One region of the Dietzia sp. IBK-p2-16D genome, then DNA from elsewhere that is predicted to be linked to it. Evidence: riboswitches for the same ligand, from Rfam matches in the RefSeq annotation. Region 1 holds a riboswitch; the other holds the start of a gene.

Region 1 (4,412 bases):
TGTCGCCGGGTTTCACCGTGACCGAGCCGGAGATCATGTGTGCGTACATCGCGTACACGCCGTCACCGAGATCGAGCACCACGTGGTTGCCGTCCACGTTCTCGACGGTGAGCTTGGAGGCCAGTTCCGGGTTGCTGGCGGGCAGGACCCCCGGCGCGTTGGCGTCCATCCCGTCGAGGACCGAGACGACGGTGGCGTCGGCGACGGCGAGGATCTCGGCGCCGTAGTCCACGTAGCTCTCGTTGTGGTTCCTGTCGCCGGTATAGAACTCGCCCTGGTCGTTGGTGCGCTTCCAGTCGATCGCGAAGCGCTGGCTGTTGTTGAGCTTGCCGTTGACCGACATCACCGAGCTGCGGTGCGGGAAACCCGGTTCGCAACACCCGTTGAGGGCCACCCAGTTCTCACCCCGCACGGGCGGTGCGATGGCCGGCACGGTGCGGGTGGAGAAGGCGACCGGCGTCGAGAGGTAGTCGATGGGTCCGGGCTCGCCGAAGGCCGGCGAGGCGGCGCCGGTCCCGTAGAGGTGGTGCAGCACCGCGTCCGGGGCCTGGTCGAGCGAGTCGAGGGTGAAGTCGATGAACACGACCCGGCTCTCCTGCGGCGGGATCTGCGCGGTGTCGACGTACCCGGCGGGCAGGTCGCGCAGGCGGTTGCAGTCACCGAAGACGCAGTCCGGGTCCACGAGAGCGGCGGCGGAGAAGCTGGCGATGACCTTGGTGGGATCGGTGCCGTCCACCACGTCGATCTTGTCCACGCTCGTCGGCACCTTGGTGGCGTTGGTGAGCTGCAGGTCGTAGGCCACGTGGTACTTGCCGTCGGTGCCCTTGAACGGCAGCGGCGGGTTGCCGATGGGGGTCATAGTCAGCGCGGTGAACGCGTCCGGCACGGTCACCCCGGCGACGGACCCCGCGGCCGGTGATGCCGTGGTGGTGTTGGCCGCTTCGGCGGCGGCGGGTTCGGTGGCGGCGTCCGACGAGCACCCGGCCGCGACCAGTGCGACTGCGGTGAGGACGGAGGCGAGAAGGGTGGGAACGCGGCGAGGTGTCACGGTGGAGCTCCGTTTCTTCAGTTGTGAAGAAAAAACTTACCATCTGCGATCTGGGAAAAGTACACCCTCGATGGGCTGCCACAATGGCCGCCGTGAGCATCAGCGAACCCACCCGCCGGACCCGTGGCGACCTGTGCCCGGGCGTCCTGCGGCCGTGGCCGGCCTCCGACGGCGCCCTGGTCCGGCTGCGCGTGCCGGGTGGCCGCGTGTCACCGGCGGCCCTGTCCGCCCTGCACGGGGTCGCCGTGAGATATGGCGACGACGACAACGTGCACGTGACCACGCGCGCGAACCTGCAGCTGCGGGCTCTGCCGATCGGTCCGGACGGGCGGCTGCCCGGCGAGGTGGTGGCGGCGATCGCGGAGACGGGCCTGCTCCCCGCGCCCGGGCACGAGCTGGTGCGCAACGTCCTCGTCTCGCCGCTGACGGGCCTGGACGAGTCGTTCGGCGGGCAGGCCCGGGGCCGCGCGGACCTGCGGCCGGTGACCGAGGCGCTGGACGCCGGGCTGCTGGACGATCCCGCGCTCGGCGGCCTGCCGGGCCGGTTCTTGTTCGTCCTGGACGACGGCCGCGGGGACCTGCTCGAGCGCTCCTGCGATCTGGGCCTGGTCGCCCTGGATGCCGACACCGCGCAGCTGCGCGTGGGTGACCGCTGGTCCGAGGTGGTGCCGCTGGCCGACGCCGCCGACCGGCTGGTCGAGCTGGCCCGCGAGTTCGTCGACGCCCGCGGCGTCGGTCCGGACGCCCCGTGGCACGTGCGGGAACTACCAACCCCGCTCGTCGCGGCCCGCCCCGCGGACGGCCGACTGCCGAGCCCGGCCCCAGTCCTTCCGTACGGGCCGGTCGCGGGGTCGGCGGGGCGGATCGAGCACGTCGAAGCGCCGGGCGGGATCCTCGACCGCCACCTCGTCGCCCGGCTCACCGGCGGCGACGTCGACGAGCTCATCGTGACCCCGTGGCGCGGGGTGCTGGCCGTCCACGAGTAGGCTGCGGGCTGTCCCACGGCGAGGAACCCGGTGCAAGTCCGGGGCGGTTCCGCCACTGTGAGGCCCGTCGAGCCGATGGGCCCAGCCAGATACTCACCGGGGATCAGCGCGCTCCTACCGCGTCGCTGCGACTTCTCACACCGGGGCGAGAACCCCGAGGAGGACCCCATGAGTGCTGCCCTCAGGCCGCCGCGTCGCTACGACTACGTCGACGACGGGCCCGCCATCTACGTCGACTCCTTCGCGACCATTCGCGGCGAGACCGACCTGTCCCGTGTGCCGGCCGACGCCGAGCGACTCGCCGTGCGGATGGTGCACGGCACCGGCCAGACCGACCTGACCCGTGACCTGCAGGTGCACCCCGGACTGGTCAGCGCGGCGAGGTCGGCGCTCGACGCCGGCGCGCCGATCCTCTGCGACGCCCACATGGTCGCCTCCGGGATCACCCGGGCCCGGCTCCCCCGCGACAACGACGTGGTGTGCACCCTGTCCGATCCCGGCGTTCGCGACCTGGCCGCGCGAATGGGCACCACCCGATCCGCCGCCGCGCTGGCGTTGTGGGGCGATCGCCTCGACGGCGCCGTCGTCGCGATCGGCAACGCCCCCACCGCCCTGTTCCACCTGCTGGAGATGATCCTCGACGGCGCTCCCCGACCCGCCGCGATCGTCGGCTGCCCGGTAGGTTTCATCGGAGCCGCCGAGTCCAAGGCCGCGCTCGCCGCGTTCGCTGACGATCACGGCATCGACATCCCCTTCGTCACCGTGCACGGCCGGCGCGGCGGTTCGGCCATGACCGCCTCTGCCGTCAACGCCCTGACGCAGGAGGCGGAGTGACCGGCCGGCTGTATGGCGTCGGCGTGGGCCCCGGCGATCCCGAGTTGCTCACGCTCAAGGCCGCCCGGCTCATCGGCGCGGCCGACGTCGTGGCTTTTCACGCCGGCCGGGGCAAGGAATCCAACGCGCGTCGCATCGCCGCCGACCTCATCCCTTCCGGCGCGATCGAGGAGCGACTGGAGTACCCCGTGACCACGGGCGTCACCGACCACCCGGGCGGGTACGCGGGCGCGATCGCGGACTTCTACGAGCGCAGCGCGCAGCGGCTGGCCGAGCACCTGGCCGCCGGCCGGGACGTGGTCCTGCTCTCGGAGGGAGACCCGCTGTTCTACGGCTCCTTCATGTACATGCACGACAAGCTCGCCCCTCGGTTCGACACCGAGATCGTGCCGGGCATCCCGGCCTTCGCCGCCGCCACCGCCGCGGCCGCCACTCCCCTGGTCAGACAGACTGACGTCCTCACCGTCCTGCCCGGCACCCTGCCCGAGCCCGAGCTCGCGCGGCGGCTGGCCGACACCGACGGCGCGATCATCATGAAACTCGGCCGGAACTTCCCGGCCGTGCGCCGGGCGCTCGAGGCGGCCGGTCGGCTCGAGGGCGCGGTCTATGTGGAGCGCGCGTCGACCGACGCGGAGGCACATCACCCGGTCAGCGAGGTCGACCCGGACTCCGTTCCGTACTTCTCGCTCATCGTCGTCCCCGGCGACTCTCAGCACTCCGACCCCACCGGCCGCCGGCCCGCGCAGCTCGCTGCACCCGGGGAGCCCTCCCCGGGGCGTACCGCCGGCTCGGCCGAGGAGCAGTCCTCTGCATCGCGCGGCGTGGTGCACGTCGTCGGCCTGGGCCCGGGCCCGGCAGAGTGGCTGACCCCGGAGGCCTCGCGGATCCTGTCCGAGGTCGACCACGTGGTGGGGTACGCCCCGTACGTCGACCGCGTCCCGCAGCGGGCGGGCTTGCGCAGACACTGCTCCGGCAACACCGTCGAGGTCGACCGGGCGGCACTCGCCCTGGAGTTGGCCGGCGCGGGCGAGCAAGTGGCCGTGGTCTCCGGCGGCGACGCGGGCGTGTTCGGCATGGCCTCGGCGGTCTTCGAGGCCGCGGAGGATCCGCGCTTCACCGGCATCGACATCCGCGTCGCTCCCGGCGTCTCCGCTGTACAGGCGGTGGCCGCGCGGGCGGGCGCTCCCATCGGTGCGGACTTTGCCGTGGTGAGCCTGTCGGACCGGCTCAAGCCGTGGGACGTGATCGACCAGCGGCTGGACGCGATCGCCGCCGCGGATCTGATCCTGGCGATCTACAACCCCGCCTCCCGCTCGCGCACCCACCAGGTCTCCGACGCCCGCGAGGTGATCCTGCGTCACCGTTGCCCGACCACGCCCGTCGTGGTGGGCCGTGACGTGGGCCGAGCCGAGGAATCGTTGACCGTCACCACCCTCGGCGAACTCCACTGTGGGTCGATCGACATGAAGTGCCTGCTCATCGTGGGCGCTTCCGGGACGCGGATCACGGACTCCGGCCGGGTGTGGAGCCCCCGGTTCGTGCGG
Region 2 (4,412 bases), on a different contig from region 1:
CGGTCGTGGGCGGACTCGGTGCCGAAGCGCGCGATGTGGGGGGTGCGACCGAGTCCGATGAGTTCGCGCGCCGTGACCCCCTCGGGGACGACCGGGCGCTGCGGCATCATCGCGACCGTCCGCGCCACCCGGCGGCGTCCGGCCCGGCGCGGGGTCAGCCCGTCGACCTCGATGCGACCGGTGGCCGGGATGAGACCGGCGAGAGCGAACAGCAGGGTCGTCTTGCCGGACCCGTTGGGGCCCACGAGGGACACCCAGGAGCCGGCGGGCACGGTGAGGTCGATGCCGTGGAGGATGGCGGTGCGGTCGCGGGTGACCCGCAGATCACGGCAGGTCAGGGCGGCGGGCGCGGACCCTGCGGACCCTGCGGACCCAGCGGACGGTGTGGCGCTCATATGTGCCCCCGGCTGCGACGCAGGACCAGGAGGAAGAACGGGGCGCCGATCGCCGCCGTCACCACGCCGATGGGCAGCTCGGCCGGGCTCATCGCGGTCCGGGCGACGACGTCGGCGAGGATGAGGAACGTGGCCCCGACCAGCAACGATACCGGCAGGAGTAGCCGGTGACCCGGCCCGATGAGCATGCGCACCGCGTGGGGGATGACGATGCCCACGAACCCGATCAGACCGGACACCGACACCACCGCCGCGGTGCCGAGCGTGGCCACGCTGATGAGGACCAACCGCACGCGCGCCGGGGCGATCCCCAGCGTCGCGGCCTCGGTGTCGCCGACCGCCATGACGTCGAGGGTGCGCCGGAACAGGGCGATCACCGCCACCGAGACGATCACGTACGGCAGCACCGTCTGCACGTCGGACCAACCGCTGGTCGTGAGGCGGCCGAGCATCCACGAGTACACCTGGCGGAGGGTCTCGTCGTGGCGCTGCATGAAGAACGTCTGGACGGCGCTGGCGAACGCGGCCACCGCGACGCCGGCGAGGATGATGACGACCTCGCTGCGTCCGCCGCCGACGCTGCGGCCCAGCGTGTAGGTGGCCAGTACGGCGATCATGCCGCCGGCGAACGCGGCGGGCGGCACCATCGCCGATCCCATCGCACCGCCCACGACGATCGCCAGGGTCGCGCCCAGGCCCGCCCCGCTGGACACACCCAGCAGGTACGGGTCGGCGAGCGGGTTGCGGAAGACGCCCTGGTAGGTGGCCCCGGCGATCGCCAGCATCGCGCCGACGACCGCCCCCAGCACCACCCGCGGGATACGGATCTCCCACAGGATGACCTGCTGCCGCTCGGTGAACCCGGAGTCGACCTCGACCAGCGGCAATCGGCCGACGAGCTCGAGCACCACGCCGCCCGGGGTGAGCCCCGCCGGGCCGATGAGGGTGCCCAGCAGGACCGCGGCCCCCAGCAGCAGCGTCGCCCCGCCGAGCACCAGGGCGTGGCGAGGCGACGGGCGGGTCATGAGGTGGGCTGGCTCTCGGCCGCCCCCGCGGTGTCCGGCGTGGCCGGTGCGGCGTCGGGCACCGCCGAGACGATCGCCGCGACCTCGCGCATGAAGTCCACGATGCGCGGGCCCCACCGGCTGGACAGGTCCTCGTCGACCACGTGGACGCGTCCCTCGCGTACGGCCGTCAACCCGTCCCACCCCGGCCGCTCGGCGACGACCTCCGGGGTGATGCCGCAGCACTGGCCGTCGGCGAGGAACACCAGGTCGGGGTCGGCCTCGAGGATGAGCTCCTCCGACAGCTGGGGGTACGGGTCGTCACCGGTGGCGACCGAGGTCAGGCCCAGCAGGGAGTACACCTCGCCGACGTAGGTGGCGTCGGTGACCGTGTAGTAGGTGTCGTCGAGCTCGTGGAAGTACGTCAGCGGGGTCTCGCGCTCCGGCACGGAGGCGACGATCTCGTCGATCTCGACCTGCATCCGTGACACCAGCTCCGCGGCCTCGCCGATGTGCCCGGTGGCGGCGCCGACCTGTTCGAGCTGCGCGTAGGTGTCGTCGAGGGTCTGCGCGGCCGGCAGCTGGAGCACCTCGACGCCGGAGCGTTCCAGCCCGGCCACGATGTCGCCGTTGTCGTCGGTGAGCACCACCAGGTCCGGTGCGTACCCCAGGATCGCCTCGAGGTTGGGCGTGTAACCGGACAGGTCGGTGACCGGGGCGCCGGCGGGGAAATCGGAGCGCTCGTCGACCGCCACGACCCGGTCCCCGGCGCCGACGGCGTAGAGCATCTCGGTGGTGACCGGGGCCAGCGACACGATCGCCTGCGGATCGTCGGCCGCGGCGGTGGTCTGATCGGCCGACGCCGGCTCGTCGCCGCCGGTCCCGCTGCACGCCGAGACGAGCAGGGTGACGGCGGCCAGGGGGGCCGCGAGCAGGAGTGAGCGGGGTCGGCGGGGCCGCCGGTATGGGTGGTGCATGACATCCTCCGGGAGACGGAGGACGAAAGCAGCTCGGCTGCGACGAGGACGTCGCGGCACGCAACCGTCCTTCGTCCGAGGTCAGTTCGTACGGCGCCGCGGTATCGGCCGACCTGGCTTGCCCGTCCGAGGGGACGGGATCACAGTTGCGGGACAGCGTCGGATTCACACCGACTTCCGCCGTGTACCACGGTGTCCGGTGCAGGACCGGACCTGTCGAGGGTAGCTCACCCGCCCAGCACGACCCCCTCGCGCCGCGGGTCGGCGCCGCCGACGAGGGTGCCGTCGGACTGCCGCAGGATCGCGGAGAGCCCGGACGATTGGTCGTCCGTGGAGACCTCGTGGCCGAGCTCGGTGAGCCGCCCGGTCACCGCCGCCGGGTCGCGTGCCACCGCCGGGTGCTCCCCGCCCACCGCCGTCTCGGGGGAGTTGCTCGCCCCGAACGACGGGGCGCCCACCGCCTGTTGTGGGTCCAGGCCCCAGTCGAGCATCCCGACGAGCGTCTTGACCACGAACTGGATGATCCGCGATCCGCCGGGCGAGCCCACCACCGCGCGCAGGTCGCCGCGGGCGAGAGGAGATCCGTCGAAGACCATCGTGGGAGCCATGGACGAGCGGGGCCGCTTGCCCGGCTGCACACGGTTGGCCTGCAGCTCCCCGGCCTCGTCGCGGGGCTCGGCCGCGAAGTCGGTGAGCTGGTTGTTGAGCAGGAATCCCTCCACCATCTGGAAGGAACCGAACGCCGACTCCACGGTGGTGGTCAGCGCGGCCGCGTTGCCCTCGGCGTCGATGATGCTGATGTGGCTGGTGCCGTGCTCGGGTCCGGTGAACACGCCGCGGGCGTCGAAGGCGAACTCGCCGGGCTCGGCCTCGCCCATGGAGCGGTCGGGGTCGATGAGCTCGGCCCGCCCGGCCAGGTACCCGGGACGCAGCAGGGTCAGCGGCGAGCCGAGGGGCGGCGGGACGAAGCGTGGGTCGGCGATGTAGACGTCGCGGTCGGCGTAGGCGAGCCTTTCCGCCTCGGTCACCAGGTGCACCGCCTCCGGCGAGGGCAGGCCTCCGTCGTCGTCGACTCCGGTCGGTGGGTACGCGGCGAGGTTCTTGTCCGCCAGCATCGTCATGGTCGCTGCGACCGCGGTGCCGCCGGAGGACGGCGGCCCCATGCCGCACACGGCGTGGTCCCGGTAGGGGCTGCACACGGGGTCGCGGGTGGTCGCCTGGTAGCCGGCGAGGTCGTCGAGCGTCATCGCGCCCGGCGTGATGCCCTCGCGTTGCGTGGTGACCTGCTCGATGATCGCCTCGGCGATCGCGCCCGTGTAGAACGCGTCGGCGCCCTCGCTGGCCACTGCTGCGAGGGTTTTGGCGTAGGCCGGGTTCGTCAGGCGAGTCCCGGCGGGTTTCCCGGTGCCGCCCTCGAGGAAGTAGGCGGCGGCGTCGGGGTCGCGGGCCAGGTCCTCGGCGGCGTCGGCGATGGACGCGGCCAGACGCGGGCTGATGTCGAACCCGTCGTCGGCCAGCACCACGGCCGGGTCGAACAACTCCCGCCACTCGCGGGTGCCGTGGTCGTCGTGCGCGGACTCGAGCAGCCGCAGGATGCCGGGTACGCCGATCGACCGTCCGCTGCGGCGGGCGTCGGGTTGCGGCTCGCCTGTGTCCTCGGGGGAGATGTGGCGCAGGTAGTCGACGGTGGCGGCCGCGGGCGCCGTCTCGCGGCCGTCGTAGGTCTCGAGCTGCCGGGTGCCCTGGTCGTAGTAGAGCAGGAACCCGCCGCCGCCGAGGCCGGAGGACTGCGGTTCGACCAGCCCCAGCACGGCCTGGGCGGTGACGAGCGCGTCCGCGGCCGTGCCCCCGTCGGCGAGTACCTCGCACGCGGCCAGGGTGGACAGGGGGTGCGCGGTGGACACCGAGTACGACGCGGTGGCCACGGGGGTCATCCCGGTGCGGTACCCGGTCGCGATCTCGGGGTTGTCCGCGATGGGACCGGCGGGACCGGCGTCCTCGCCGGGGCGTGCCACCGGCGTACCGCCGCCGGTCTG

Evidence for each region. A riboswitch is a leader RNA that binds a small molecule or an ion and turns the genes downstream of it on or off. The one in region 1 is predicted to bind cobalamin.
Region 2: it holds a riboswitch for cobalamin, as region 1 does, so the genes downstream of both, AC3DE3_RS05760 (ABC transporter substrate-binding protein) here and AC3DE3_RS13040 (precorrin-8X methylmutase) in region 1, are expected to answer to the same signal.

The regions. Positions count from the first base shown of each region.
Region 1 is NZ_JBYMTL010000006.1:24,701-29,112, reverse strand. It holds gene AC3DE3_RS13050 (M23 family metallopeptidase) at 1-1,048, opposite strand, end outside; gene AC3DE3_RS13045 (nitrite reductase) at 1,141-2,034, shown strand; cobalamin riboswitch at 2,022-2,149, shown strand; gene AC3DE3_RS13040 (precorrin-8X methylmutase) at 2,203-2,868, shown strand; gene AC3DE3_RS13035 (precorrin-2 C(20)-methyltransferase) at 2,865-4,412, shown strand, end outside.
Region 2 is NZ_JBYMTL010000002.1:304,059-308,470, forward strand. It holds gene AC3DE3_RS05750 (ABC transporter ATP-binding protein) at 1-395, opposite strand, end outside; gene AC3DE3_RS05755 (FecCD family ABC transporter permease) at 392-1,420, opposite strand; gene AC3DE3_RS05760 (ABC transporter substrate-binding protein) at 1,417-2,376, opposite strand; cobalamin riboswitch at 2,466-2,603, opposite strand; gene ggt (gamma-glutamyltransferase) at 2,604-4,412, opposite strand, start outside.